DNA from 4 places in the Paenibacillus sp. FSL R10-2788 genome. Region 2 is predicted to be linked to each of the others. Evidence: predicted binding sites of a transcription regulator. Region 2 holds the regulator's gene; each other region holds the start of a gene.

Region 1 (3,212 bases), 3.8 Mb from region 2:
AAAGGACCAGTGGACAGGTCATTGTCCATTCCTGTAGTTCTGCCAAATTCGGCATCCTTTTTATTCTTAACGGCGCTGTTCCAAGTATCAAGCGTTGTTGCCAGCTTATCCTCTGGAACACCGATTTCTTTGGCCAAAGCTTCGATGGAATCCGCCTGAATCACGAAACCCATTTTGTCATATTGTTCAATAGCCTTCACACGGGATTTAACACCGGAATCAAAGACCAGCGTAGCTGCTTTTTCAGGCAGTGTATTAATGGAAGCCGTTACTTTATCACGGGTATCCAATTCGTTGGTGAAGCGTGTACCTTCACTGGAAACAAGGATAGCGCCTTCCCCACGAACAGCTTCGCCAATGAGGTAGGATTTTTCTTGCTGCACAGTCGGGTGAACTTGGATTTGATCCATATCGACGGTTGTGCCTCCGAGTTTCTCAATCATCTTGATGCCGTCTCCGGTACTGCCGATTTGGTTAGTAGTAACGTAGCCTTCCAAGTCAGGTCTTACTTCGGAGATCAAATCCATATTGGCACCGAACCCGCCAGTGGTTACAACGACAGCATCTGCCGTAATTGTTTTTTCCTCTGTTTGGTTAAAGAGGACTTTAACGCCATTAACCTTGCCGTCTTTTTCGGTAATTTCTTTGACATCAGCATTCACGAAAAGTGGAATTTCTTTCTCTTGTACGTTTTTCACTAAACCTTTGACAAGGTATTGACCCACAGCAGAGCCATCTTCAGGACGGTGTGTACGTTTTTCGTTCATGCCGCCTGTAATGGTGATATTGTTCAAGCGGATTCCGATGGAATCCAGCCAATCGATCGCACTCGCGGAATTATCAACGAAGAAACGAAGCATTTCTTTGTCGTTAGTGTCATGGCCACCTTTTAATGACTCTTCATAAAATAAATCATTGCTGTCTTCAATGTTTTGTTCTTTTTGGAATTTTGTTTCAGAAGCGTTCATTCCCGAAGAGGATTTGGTTGTGTTCCCGCCGGCAACCGGCATTTTTTCCAAAATAACAGGGTTCATGCCTTTCTCTTTGGCCTCAAGCGCCGCGGACATTCCCGCACCACCCGCACCGACAATGATGATATCATATTTATCTTTTAATTGATCGAATGGTGTGTAGCTTGCTTCAGATGCCCCGGAGACGGCTTCAACTTCTTTTTTCTCGTTGTTATTACTCTTGCTCTCGTTCACCTTGTCGTTTCCATTACCGCAACCTGCGGTAACGAGCATGACAGAGAGGACGAGACTCAGAGCACCAGCTGCTTTCTTTTTCATTGTTAACCCTCCACTTTTATATTTCTCTATTAAGATGTACCAAAAGAACCCGACAAAAAAGAAAGGAAGTATCAGAGGGAGTTGGAAGTGGAGAAGCGCGCGCGTCGCTGTTATTCTCCTAACTTCAAATCTTCTACGGTTACGTCCACAGTTTCCATCGTTATTCTCTTTAGTTCATCTTCTTATTAAGTATACCATCAATCATGACTATTAGTGAAAGTTTTCACAAATTATACAAGTCGTCTATTCTAACATAGGGTAACGAAATATTGAGCAGATTAGCTGAAAAATGGACCATAAACCTTGCAATTAGAAGATTTTGACGTAAGATTTTCTCACTGTAGAAGTGGTAACTGTCACGGATTAGTAAAGCGATTTTTGTTCTTCTGGATTTTTAAATGGTAAAATGGGAGTATTGCCTACTAGGCATACTGGAAAGACTAATAAGAGTCGTGGAAATAATTTCTAATAAACAGGTGAGGATATGGAATCTAATAGAGTAATAAAAGAAAAGGTAAAAGAAGATAACTATAAAGTGTTTGCTTTACTAAGTCATTATTTGAATAATACCCCCGACTTTATTAGCAAAGAAGAAATTGAAGAAATTGTTAACTTTGGAGTGTCTTATGAATACGCTTTTGGTTTAATGTTGGCTTCTGCCTTTGGGATGGATACGGTTGATAATGTTGATGATAAGGAATTGTTCAACCAATATTTTAGCAATATGCTTCATAAGCTTGATGCAAATGAATATTATGACAATCCATATTATAAAAATATCAAGATACCAACTATAAAGATTAATAATAGTGAATTAAAATATGAAAAATATAAACCTTTTGAAGGTTTTGTTTGCAATGATATCATCCGGACAGAAGAGGGAAGACAAATTCCTCAGGTTGGTTTTTTTCAAACTGAATTCATGTTCCCGGCCGTATTAGAGAATGATAGAATCTGGATGACGATCACGCCAAATGAAATAGAAACAATGAAAGAAGCTGTAGATAAAGCGTGTGGGAATGTTCTTACGTTTGGACTTGGGCTTGGCTATTATGCTTATATGGTTTCTGAAAAAGATAATGTTGAAAGCATAACGGTTGTTGAAAAAAATCAAGATGTCATTGATCTATTTAATAAATACGTACTGCCACAATTCAGTAATGCTCACAAGATCAGGCTTATCCAAGCAGATGCTTTCGAATATGCAGAACAACATATGTCTAAGGAAAAATATGATTTTGTATTTACGGATTTATGGCATGATGTTTCTGATGGAATGGACATGTATTTAAAAATGAAAAAGTTTGAAAAGAAAAGCCCGGATACTGTATTTATGTACTGGATAGAACAATCTATTTTATGTTATTTGTAGTTTTGGGTTGCGTAAATCTGTTGTAGCTGACTCCGAAAGGAAGAACCATTTTTGAAAACTCCTATATCTCTCATAAATTGGCTAGAGCACAACGAAATCATAAACGACTTATTAAATCAGGAAGACAGCTTAACTGCGCATACAATGGATCAAGGATTTGAAGCTGAGGTCATAAGGATTAATTCTGATCAAGAGAGCTATGTACTGAAAACATGGAATAAGGAATCCAGACCGGATGTCCAGTTTCAATATCGTTTATTGGATGTTCTATCCGAACGAGGAGTAGCCGTCTCTAAACCAGTGGGCTGGGGAATCAATTTGGATGGAGATAAGGTGTTGTTAACAAGTTTTGACGGAACCCCTATTCATAAAATGAATACCAGGAAAATGAAGGAACTCGCAAGCCTATTAGCAAAAATACATAAAATTCGCGTTGAAGAGATTGGAAATATACAACTGCCAAAATACAATTTCATCGGCTACTTTTTCCCTGAAGCCAAAGAACAATCTGATATTTCTAATGTGTTGACTATTCTTGTTGAGCAAACTCC
Region 2 (3,212 bases):
CAGTGAAGAGGCTTCAGAATGGAGCGGAGTCATCGATCGGATCTACCCGGATCTGCTTACTGTCAAAGAAACCTGGGATGCACTCAGCGACAAGCTGTTCAGCCTTTTGCCGGAACGCAGTGATGCAGCAGCAGGGGAAGCGGGACAACTGGTTATGCGTTTGCTTCCCGCCCGTAAGCCGAAGGATTGGGATGAATTAGTTGCGCTTGAGAACACTATGAATCTGACGTTAAGCGACATCATCCGTAAGGGTGATAAAATGCTTAATGAGATGCGTGACCAGGAAAGCCAATCCTCAGCAGACAGTCTTGTTACTGATATTAGCGGTTTATTTAAGGATTTGGCTTCCATACGTGAGCAAGTAAGATTCTTTATGGGGCTGAATGACGATAATGTAGTATATTGGCTGGAGGCAAATGGAAATTACCGCAGCAAATCACTGCAGATGTATGCCGTCCCTGTGGATGTTAGCAGCCAGCTTAAAGAGTTGTTCTTCGATAAGAAAAAAAGCATCGTGCTTACCTCGGCGACGCTGTCTGTAGATAAATCTTTTCAGTTTATGATTGATAATCTCGGACTTAACGAAGCTGCGGAAGAGGGACGTCTAATGACCTCACTCCTTCCTTCTCCCTTTAAGTATCGCGAGCAGGCGCTTCTAGTTATACCGCGTGATTTTCCTAGTGTGAAGGGCAGTGTGGGCGATGCTCGATTTGTCGATACACTCGTACAGTCGTTAGCAGAAGCTGCCAAAACAACACGTGGGCGGATGCTGGTTCTGTTTACTTCTTATAAAATGCTGCGTCAGGTATATGATCCGCTTAAAGAGGCTTTGGCCTCACAAGAGATTACGGTGCTTGGTCAAGGCGTGGAAGGTGGCAGCCGGAGCAAGCTGATCCGCCGCTTTCAGGACAGTGCAGCATCCGTTCTGCTGGGGACGAGCAGCTTCTGGGAAGGTGTAGATATTCCAGGTGAAGCACTGACTTGCCTGGCCATCGTGAGACTTCCGTTTCAACCGCCGAATCACCCGTTGGCGGAAGCGAAGTCGGAGTTATTGCAGGCTCAGAAGAAGAATCCGTTCATGAAATTGTCTGTTCCTCAAGCGGTTATTCGCTTTAAGCAGGGATTCGGAAGACTGGTTCGCACGGCGCAGGATCGCGGAATAGTTATTGTTTATGATACAAGGGTTATTGAATCTCATTACGGGAAGTATTTCCTTTATTCATTGCCTGGTCCCAAAATGGAGCATATGCTGACTGATCAAATGGTCCCCCGCATAGCGGAATGGCTAGAGGATGGCGGCGCTTCTTAAAATGCTCGTCTTCAGTTTAGCTCCTCCTTATCCTTAAGGGCGGTAAGTTACAGTACCGCCCTTAATAAGGAGAGGTATACGTTTGAATATGGATTTTCACAAGAACATTACTATTTTTAGGAGGAAAAATATGAAATCGGATAAAATATCAGAAGCCGTTGTTCGCAGACTACCTGTGTATTTGCGTTTTTTGAATGATCTCCAGAATCGCGAAATATTAACAGTTTCCTCTCAGGAACTTGGACAAAAGCTTGATCTTAATCCCGCACAGATTCGTAAGGATTTAGCGTATTTTGGTGACTTCGGCAGAAAAGGTATCGGCTATGATGTAACGTATCTTATTGAGAAAATCCGTCATATCCTGAAGCTGGATCAACAGCTTAATGTAGCTTTAGTTGGAGCAGGTAATCTCGGACATGCCTTGTCTAATTACAATGCATATCTCAAAGATACTATGAAAATCACCGCTATATTTGATTCGTACGCTCCTAAGGTTGGACGTAAGATCAACTCCCTTACTGTGCAACCAATGGATGAACTAGGCAGCACGATTCGTGAGCAAGGTATTCGCATTGCCATTATTACCGTACCTGATTCAGAAGCTCAAAATGTAGCAGATATTCTCATTTCTTCTGGGATTGAAGCAATTTTGAACTTTGCCCCTGTGATTCTGAAGACACCACCGAATATCCGGGTGCATGCAGCTGATTTTACAACTGATCTGCAAAGTCTTGCGTATTACTTGCGGGATGGAAAGGAAGAAAGCGAACATGAACAACAATAAAACGATAATTAAGGGCGGGTATTTTCTGACTCCGGGAACGGATGAGCCGGTTCTGAGTGGATATATGACTATTGAAGATGATTTAATCACTTACATAGGAAAAGAAGAGCCTCAGATGGAAGCTGGAGTGCAAGTGGTTGATGGCAGCCGTCTGCTGTTCATGCCTGGACTTGTAAACACACATGGTCATGCGGCGATGTCTTTGCTGCGTGGATATGGAGATGATTTAGCGCTACAAGTGTGGCTTCAGGAGAAGATGTGGCCGATGGAGGAAAAGTTCACCGGTGATGATGTATACTGGGGAACCTCCTTATCTGTATTGGAAATGCTGAAGGGTGGAACTACGACCTTCCTCGATATGTATGATCATATGGACCGAGTAGCTGAGGTAGCTGAGTTATCAGGTATCCGTTCCGTATTGATGCGTGGTGTGATTGGGTTATGTCCAGAGGATGTACAGAATCACAAGCTTGCGGAAGCGATTTCTTTTGCCCGTAACTGGCATGGAAAGGCTGACGGTAGAATTACTACTATGATCTCGCCGCACGCCCCTTATACTTGCCCTCCGGACTTCCTGGTTAAGTTCGTGCAGGCAGCGCATGATCTGGATTTACCGATGCATACGCATATGTCCGAAACGAAACGTGAAGTGGAACAAAATGTGGCGGATTACGGGTTGCGTCCTGTAGCTCACTTAGAGAAGCTTGGAATGTTCACACGTCCCTCGATAGTTGCACATGGTGTTCATTTAAATGATGAAGAGATTGAGATCTTGGCTCGCCATAATGTGGGTGTCTCTCATAATCCGGGCAGTAATTTGAAGCTGGCTAGCGGAGTGGCTCGGGTTACTGATCTTCTAAAAGCTGGTGTGAAGGTGTCTCTTGGCACGGATGGCGCGGCAAGCAACAATAACTTGGATATGTTTGAAGAGATGCGGCTTGCAGCTCTCATTCATAAGGGTGTCAGCGGTGATCCAACGGCTGTTCCAGCTCCAGAAGCTCTACGTATGGCTACAGAATATGGCGCCCAGTCCATCTTTTTAAATAATGTAGGTAGACTTGCTGTTGGGATGAAAGCTGATTTCATTGCAATTGATATAGATCAGCCGCATTTGCTGCC
Region 3 (3,212 bases), 3.8 Mb from region 2:
AGACACGTACCTACGACGTCCAATAAAATGGAGGCCTGAGGCAATATCTGACCCCCAGATTTTATCCTTCGGTCCGCTTTCAGGTGTCATTCATCGTGCTATGTAGACATCAAATAATACATAGCTAGAACAACGATATACCAACCTATCGCGTGGAATTCATTCTATAGATTCAAATTAAAAGACAATCAGTGATCTGCCCTTTGCAGAAACTGATAGTCTCTCTTGTCTTACAGTCCTTCTTCTCCGTACAAAAAAACCGAGAAATAACACCTTATTTTGAAGTGTCTATTTCTCGGTTATAGTTTATTCGTCCGTTACGTTAACTAGCTAGATTGCCCTTCCATCGCTCTAATAGATTCATCAACCTTCACCATCATGGAACATTCGACTCTTTTGCGGAAGACGTCACAGCTGAAGTCATAGGTTCCGACCAGGGAACCTGTCGCGTGCAGCGCATTGGCAGGACAACCGCCGCTGCAGTAGAGTTTAGCCCAGCAGTCCTTGCATTCCGGCTTCGAGTAGCAGTTGCTCTCTTGGAATTGACATTGCAGCTCTGGCTTTGTGATGCCATCCCAGAGGTTTCCCATGCTGTACTCTTCATCCCCTACGAACTGGTGGCAAGGAAAAAGCTCTCCCCAAGGGGTGACGGCAAGATATTCGGTTCCTGACCCACAGCCAGTGATTCTCTTCTGGATGCAAGGTCCTTCCGAGAGGTCTAGCATGTAGTGATAAAAGGTAAAACCCTTGCCTTGTTCACCGCGACCGATCATTTCCTTCGCGAGAATTTCGTACTGGTTGTATATCTCCGGCAGGTCCTCCTCGGTAAGTGCATAGGGCTCCTTTGGATCACAGATGACCGGTTCCATCGAAATTTTGTCAAAACCAAGGTCTGCGATATGAAATATATCGTTGGTGAAATCGACATTATTACGAGTGTAAGTTCCTCGTACATAGTACTCTTGGTCTCCGCGCTTACGAACGAATTCCTGGAACTTCGGAAGAATATGATCATAGCTGCCTTTTCCGTTAACCGTTTGGCGAAGCCGGTCATGAACCTCTTTTCTTCCATCCAGGCTTAATACGACATTGTACATTTCCTGATTTAAAAACTCGGTGACCTCATCGTTCAGCAGCATCCCGTTCGTCGTGAAGGTGAAGCGGAACTTCTTTTTGTATTCTTGTTCTTTGCTTCTTGCATAAACTACGATCTGTTTAACTACTTTCCAGGCCAAAAGCGGCTCACCACCGAAAAAGTCGATGTCCAGGTTGCGATGATGACCCGAATTTTCAAGCAGGTAATCGATAGCTTTTTGTCCAACCTCATAGCTCATGATCGCTCGATCTCCGTTGTATTTCCCTTGGCTGGCGAAGCAATAGTCGCAGGATAGATTACAGGTATGCGCAACATTAAGACAGAGCGCCTTAACATAAGTTTTTCGTTTTTTTAAATCAAGCGAGAGGTTCTCATACTCATCTTTTGTAAAGAGCTGTCCATCATTTATAAGCTCCTCGATATCCACGATGGTTTCTCGAATGTCACTCTCAGAAATGCTGGAATCATGCTTATATTTCTCTAACATCATTGTCACGATTTGGTCGACAGAAGTTTTCTCATAAAGCGCTATAATTTCATATGCTAGGTCATCAACAACATGTACTGAGCCACTGTAAGTGTCGAGCACGATATTGTATCCATTTAGTTTATATTGATGAATCATACTTGCTAATCAAGCTCCTTTTGCACACTAGTAGAAACGGCTTTGCCATCCTTTAGAGGAAGCGTCCATTTCTTAAAAATAGCCGCCCATCAGCAGAGCAATGGGCGGTAAAATTCCGAATCCTATCTGTTCATTGCATTTTCACACTTCTGGTTTGCAACGCCGCAGGAAGTTTTACAAGCGGACTGGCAAGATGTCTGGCATGCGCCGCACCCGCCGTGTTTTGCGGTATCCATCAGTTTGCGGGTGCTTAGGGTTACGATTCTTTTCACGATAAATAACTCCTTCTGTAATTTCTTGTGATCACTTTCACTTAATTTCCATGGAACATCGTAGCAACCTCACGTAAGTACGTCTATGATTCCCGTCACCTAGCAGAGTAGAGAGGGCTTAAACATAAGCATCAACGTTAATTTTCGTGCAGTCGTTCATGCTTGTGATCCTAGGATGCGGTAGCGGGAACCAGAGTCAGTGCAATACTAAAAAAGTGAAATCGAGTAGGAGGGGGCGGCTAGCCCCCGACCTCTCACACCACCGTACGTACCGTTCGATATACGGCGGTTCATGAAATATTCCGTAAGGAGTTGTATCTGTCCAATACACTCTTTAATCCATTGGCTTCCCAATATTGGTTATTCAATGCATGTTGTAGAATTGGACTCCCTGCAATTCGCCAATACCCTTTTCGGGTATTTCCCCACTCATAGGCTTTATCCTTAGGTACCCCTAAGGATATAAGTCTTTTGACTTTGGTTCTAGGGGTCTTCCACTGCTTCCAGAGGCACATTCGTAGCCTTCTTCGTATCCATTTATCCATATCTCGAAAGGTACTTGGGGTATCCGCCAGCGAGAAATAACCGCACCATCCCATGAGGTAGTGGTTTAGTTCCTTGATTCGCTCTTCCATCTTCATCGATCTCTTTCGAGAGGATATCTCCTGTATTCGAACCTTGACTCTCTGTAAGGACTGCTTCGCAATTCTCACCTTTGGTTCTTTGTCCACACTAAAACTAAATCCTAGAAACTTTCGTTTCCAGGGACGGTCTACCGCGCTCTTTACTTGGTTCACCTTCAGCTTTAGCCTCGTCTCGATGAATCGGGTGACCGTTGTCTTGACTCTCTCTCCTGCTCTTAGCGTTTTCACGTAAATATTGCAATCATCCGCATAACGAACGAAGCGGTGCCCACGTTTCTCGAGTTCTTTGTCGAGCTCATCTAGGACAATGTTAGATAATAACGGACTCAGTGGACCGCCTTGCGGGGCACCTTCCGTTGTCGGGGTTACTAACCCGTTCTCCATCACACCTGACTGAAGATATTTGCGGATAAGCAGGAGAACTTTCTTGTCCTCCACTTTCTCCGAAATCTTCATCATCAGTCGGTCATGGTTGACGCGATCAAAGAATTTCTCCAAGTCTAGGTCGACTACGAATCGATAGCCTTCTTTCATAAAGGTTCGAGCTTTCCTCACCGCATCATGCCCTCGTCTTT
Region 4 (3,212 bases), 180 kb from region 2:
AAATAAACATGGGGAGCTGGGAAGGAATGAATACGGATCAGATACAACTAGAATCCCCTTTACAATATTCCCATTTTTTCACCAGACCCGATCTATATATTCCTCTAACCTCAGGTGAGACTTATAAGCAGCTTGAAGAAAGAGTAGTGCCGACAATGGAGCGCATCATAAACGATAACGTAGGGCTAGAGGTGCTCATCGTCACCCATCGGATGACTTTAAAGGTCATTATGGCTTATTTTCTTAATAAATCATTGCAGGAAATAGGGGAGTTACCGGATATTCTCTCTACTGCATTATGTAAAGTAACCCTAACTGATAACAATACAACCATCGATCTGTATGGAGATACTTCACATTATCAATGACTATGTATTAAAAAAATAAAAAGGTAACTCCGATTAACGGGGCTACCTTTTTAGCGTTCAACATTAAATATCCACACTTTTGATTATAAAACTGCGGACCTTCATCCATTTGCCTGAAATGAATTCATCAATCGTTTTCGTCTTTGGTCTAACGCAAAAGCGGTGTTTTGCCCCTTTATCAAAGCCCACAGCTTCAAAAATTAGGCTGTCCCCTATTTGCTCCTTGAAGAACACCTGCTTTAATCCCAACCTATTTAACATTTCAAGCTTTACGCTCTCAATATATGTGCGCGAATACTCCTTAGACATATGTGTTCCTCCTAGTAGTGGTAGTAATATTATAAGTCAATAGGAAGAAAATCAACAATAGTTCATATATTCATCATCCACAAAAAAACAACCAGGCAGCAATTCTCCGTTATTGGAGGTTCGCTGACTGGTGTTTTGGGTCTGTTGTGATTTGCTTGATAGGTTATGAGCTAAGCTTAATCATTCGTAGCTTTCGGATAACCACTCCGTTGTAGCGCACTATCTTGATATATCTGTAAGATAACTGCAATCTATACACTTATTCGATATCCACAAGGGCTAATTCTAACTTTAAGTGTATTCTATACAATTAAAAACTAGAGAAATAGCCTATAGAGTATTAAATCAGGAAAATAGATGTACAAAATACAGCTATTTGCATTGGCCGGGCGTTTTGAGCATTTTAGTTGTACAAAATACAGTTAAAACCATCTACTGTACACTTCAATGTTTCATACTCCATTACTTCATACTCCATTACTTCATACTCCAATAATTCACTGCTTCAATACTCCATTACTTGTTACTTCGAAGCCGTTGGCTCTCATATGGTAACTAGATGGGGTGTAGTCCATTATGAGTCAGCCCATTCATACTGATTCCTTTTTCCTGAACCTATCCGGATAATTCTATCTATATAGTTAGTCCTTCTACTTCTACCTAATCGAAATCATCACTAACTTATTTAACTTCAGTTGCCCCAGTCACTTTACCTTCAATCCCTGCAGTTGCTTTCACATCTTCGTTTGCGAAGTAAAGATTTCCATCAATAGTCGAAGTTTCATGCAGATTAAATCCGTTCGCATCTACATAAACATCACCTTTAATGGTTCCGCCTTGAACTCGTAAATTTTCACTTTGTACAGTTAACTTAGGTACAGTGAGTGTGTAATTGGCAGTAACTTTGTGATCAGCGTCTTGGGCATAAAGAGCAATCTTACGGTAGATGTCGCCGTCTGCGGCCCCTTTATCATGGAATTCGCCTTCAACAACAACATCTTGGGCAATGGTCACATCATTTAGAATGGCAATAATCCAGTTTCCATCTTTACTTACAGCCTTGGTAAACGCATCTGCTTGATTTACGATTGAAGCTGTAGTAACTGCATCCGTTTGCTCTGTAGCTGGAGCCGTAGTAGCCGCCAAATTAGTCGCATTATTATTATTCGCACCACAACCAGACAAGACTGCAACCGAGACGCCTGCTACTAACATCATTTTAAATAACTTCATTTTAAATCCCCCTTGTTTTTGATTATAAATTAATTATATATTAAAATTTTTAATAAATAGGTGAAAATTTTCACAATATTGTGTCGTTATCTGAAGCGGTTTCACAAAGGTGATTAATTCCATACAAAAAGGACACTCCCAATAACTGCGGAAGTATCCTCATAGTCTTTATTACTATAATTTTTCAGATTAAATACCCTCTTGAAAAAGATATGGAACCATCATACTCTACACTTACTTTTTTAATGTTAGGTTTATGCAAAACATCAGCATAAAAATAATACAGCGGAAGGATGACCATTTGGTCAATGAGCATTTTTTCAGCTTTTGCATAAAGCTTGTTTCGTTCGCTAGTGTCTAATGTAAGCCTAGCTTGTTTAATATAACTATCATAAAGTGCACTGCTCCAGCCCGAATCATTATCGCTGCTCCAAGATGTGAAATAATCTAAAAAAGTCGATGGATCGTTATAGTCGGCTGCCCATGCCGCTTTTGCCATTGTATAATTCAGCTTAAGACGATTATCAAGCAGATCTTCCCAGGGTTGAACCTCAAAACCTACTGTAATGCCCAGATTTTTGTTCCAGCTGTTAATAACGGCTTCTGCAATTTCTTCATGCCCTTCATTTATAATAATCGAAAAACTAGTAAGCTGAGTTAAGCCCTCTTCCTTCAAACCTTCCTGAAGTAATTTCTTAGCCTGTATTACATCCTCTTTGAAATACCGTGTATCAATAATCTCTGATCTAAAATTCAACTTGGAACCACGAATACTCCGAGGAATAAAACCGTAAGCAGGTGTACCATAGCCGATAGATTCTCGGTTAGCTGCCATGGCTAATGCTTTACGTATCTTCAGATTTTTGAAAGGTGCTTTGCTTAGATTGAACTGATAATAATATGTAGAAGCATACGGCAATGCATATAACTCCTGAGGGAATACAGAATTTAAAGAAGCCTTATCTATCAGCTCATCTTTTGCCCCTACCCAGTCAACTTCATTGTTTAAGTAGGCCATAGTTGGCGAAGGTGTTCCAGCTTTAGGCCGAAGTAGATGCACCTCTGAGAAACGAATTTCTTGCGCCGCATAATAGTTTGGATTTTTAATTAGATGAATCGAATTTTCATCCCACTGTTGCAGTTTAAAAGGGCCATTAGTAACCATAGTTTTAATATTGTACGCCCAATTCTTATCTGCTTTCGCGACTTGCGCATTAATTGGCATGTAAATACTTTCCGTGAGAAGCTGCGGGAAATGTGAAGTTTTTTCATTCAAAGTCACTTGGAGTGTATCGTTATTTA

The links. The regulator Rex, encoded in region 2, represses fermentation and respiration genes when NADH is low (regulators of the CRP and FNR family bind a similar motif). The targets are predictions, from matches to a motif close to TTGTGAAATATTTCACAA.
Region 1: NSQ50_RS03610 (flavocytochrome c) is a predicted target of Rex. The motif match lies at 1,501-1,518, and genes of this name have one in related genera.
Region 3: scfA (six-cysteine ranthipeptide SCIFF) is a predicted target of Rex. The motif match lies at 2,019-2,036, and genes of this name have one in related genera.
Region 4: NSQ50_RS19605 (polymer-forming cytoskeletal protein) is a predicted target of Rex. The motif match lies at 1,969-1,986, and genes of this name have one in related genera.

The regions. Positions count from the first base shown of each region.
Region 1 is NZ_JBBOQA010000001.1:819,016-822,227, forward strand. Features, by position in the region: gene NSQ50_RS03610 (flavocytochrome c) at 1-1,289, opposite strand, end outside; gene NSQ50_RS03615 (spermine/spermidine synthase domain-containing protein) at 1,774-2,661, shown strand; gene NSQ50_RS03620 (aminoglycoside phosphotransferase family protein) at 2,713-3,212, shown strand, end outside.
Region 2 is NZ_JBBOQA010000001.1:4,584,176-4,587,387, reverse strand. Features, by position in the region: gene dinG (ATP-dependent DNA helicase DinG) at 1-1,309, shown strand, start outside; gene NSQ50_RS20370 (redox-sensing transcriptional repressor Rex) at 1,440-2,093, shown strand; gene NSQ50_RS20365 (amidohydrolase) at 2,080-3,212, shown strand, end outside.
Region 3 is NZ_JBBOQA010000001.1:786,004-789,215, reverse strand. Features, by position in the region: gene scfB (thioether cross-link-forming SCIFF peptide maturase) at 327-1,721, opposite strand; gene scfA (six-cysteine ranthipeptide SCIFF) at 1,844-1,993, opposite strand; gene ltrA (group II intron reverse transcriptase/maturase) at 2,284-3,212, opposite strand, start outside.
Region 4 is NZ_JBBOQA010000001.1:4,405,455-4,408,666, forward strand. Features, by position in the region: gene NSQ50_RS19595 (histidine phosphatase family protein) at 1-368, shown strand, start outside; gene NSQ50_RS19600 (hypothetical protein) at 432-677, opposite strand; gene NSQ50_RS19605 (polymer-forming cytoskeletal protein) at 1,359-1,910, opposite strand; gene NSQ50_RS19610 (peptide ABC transporter substrate-binding protein) at 2,095-3,212, opposite strand, start outside.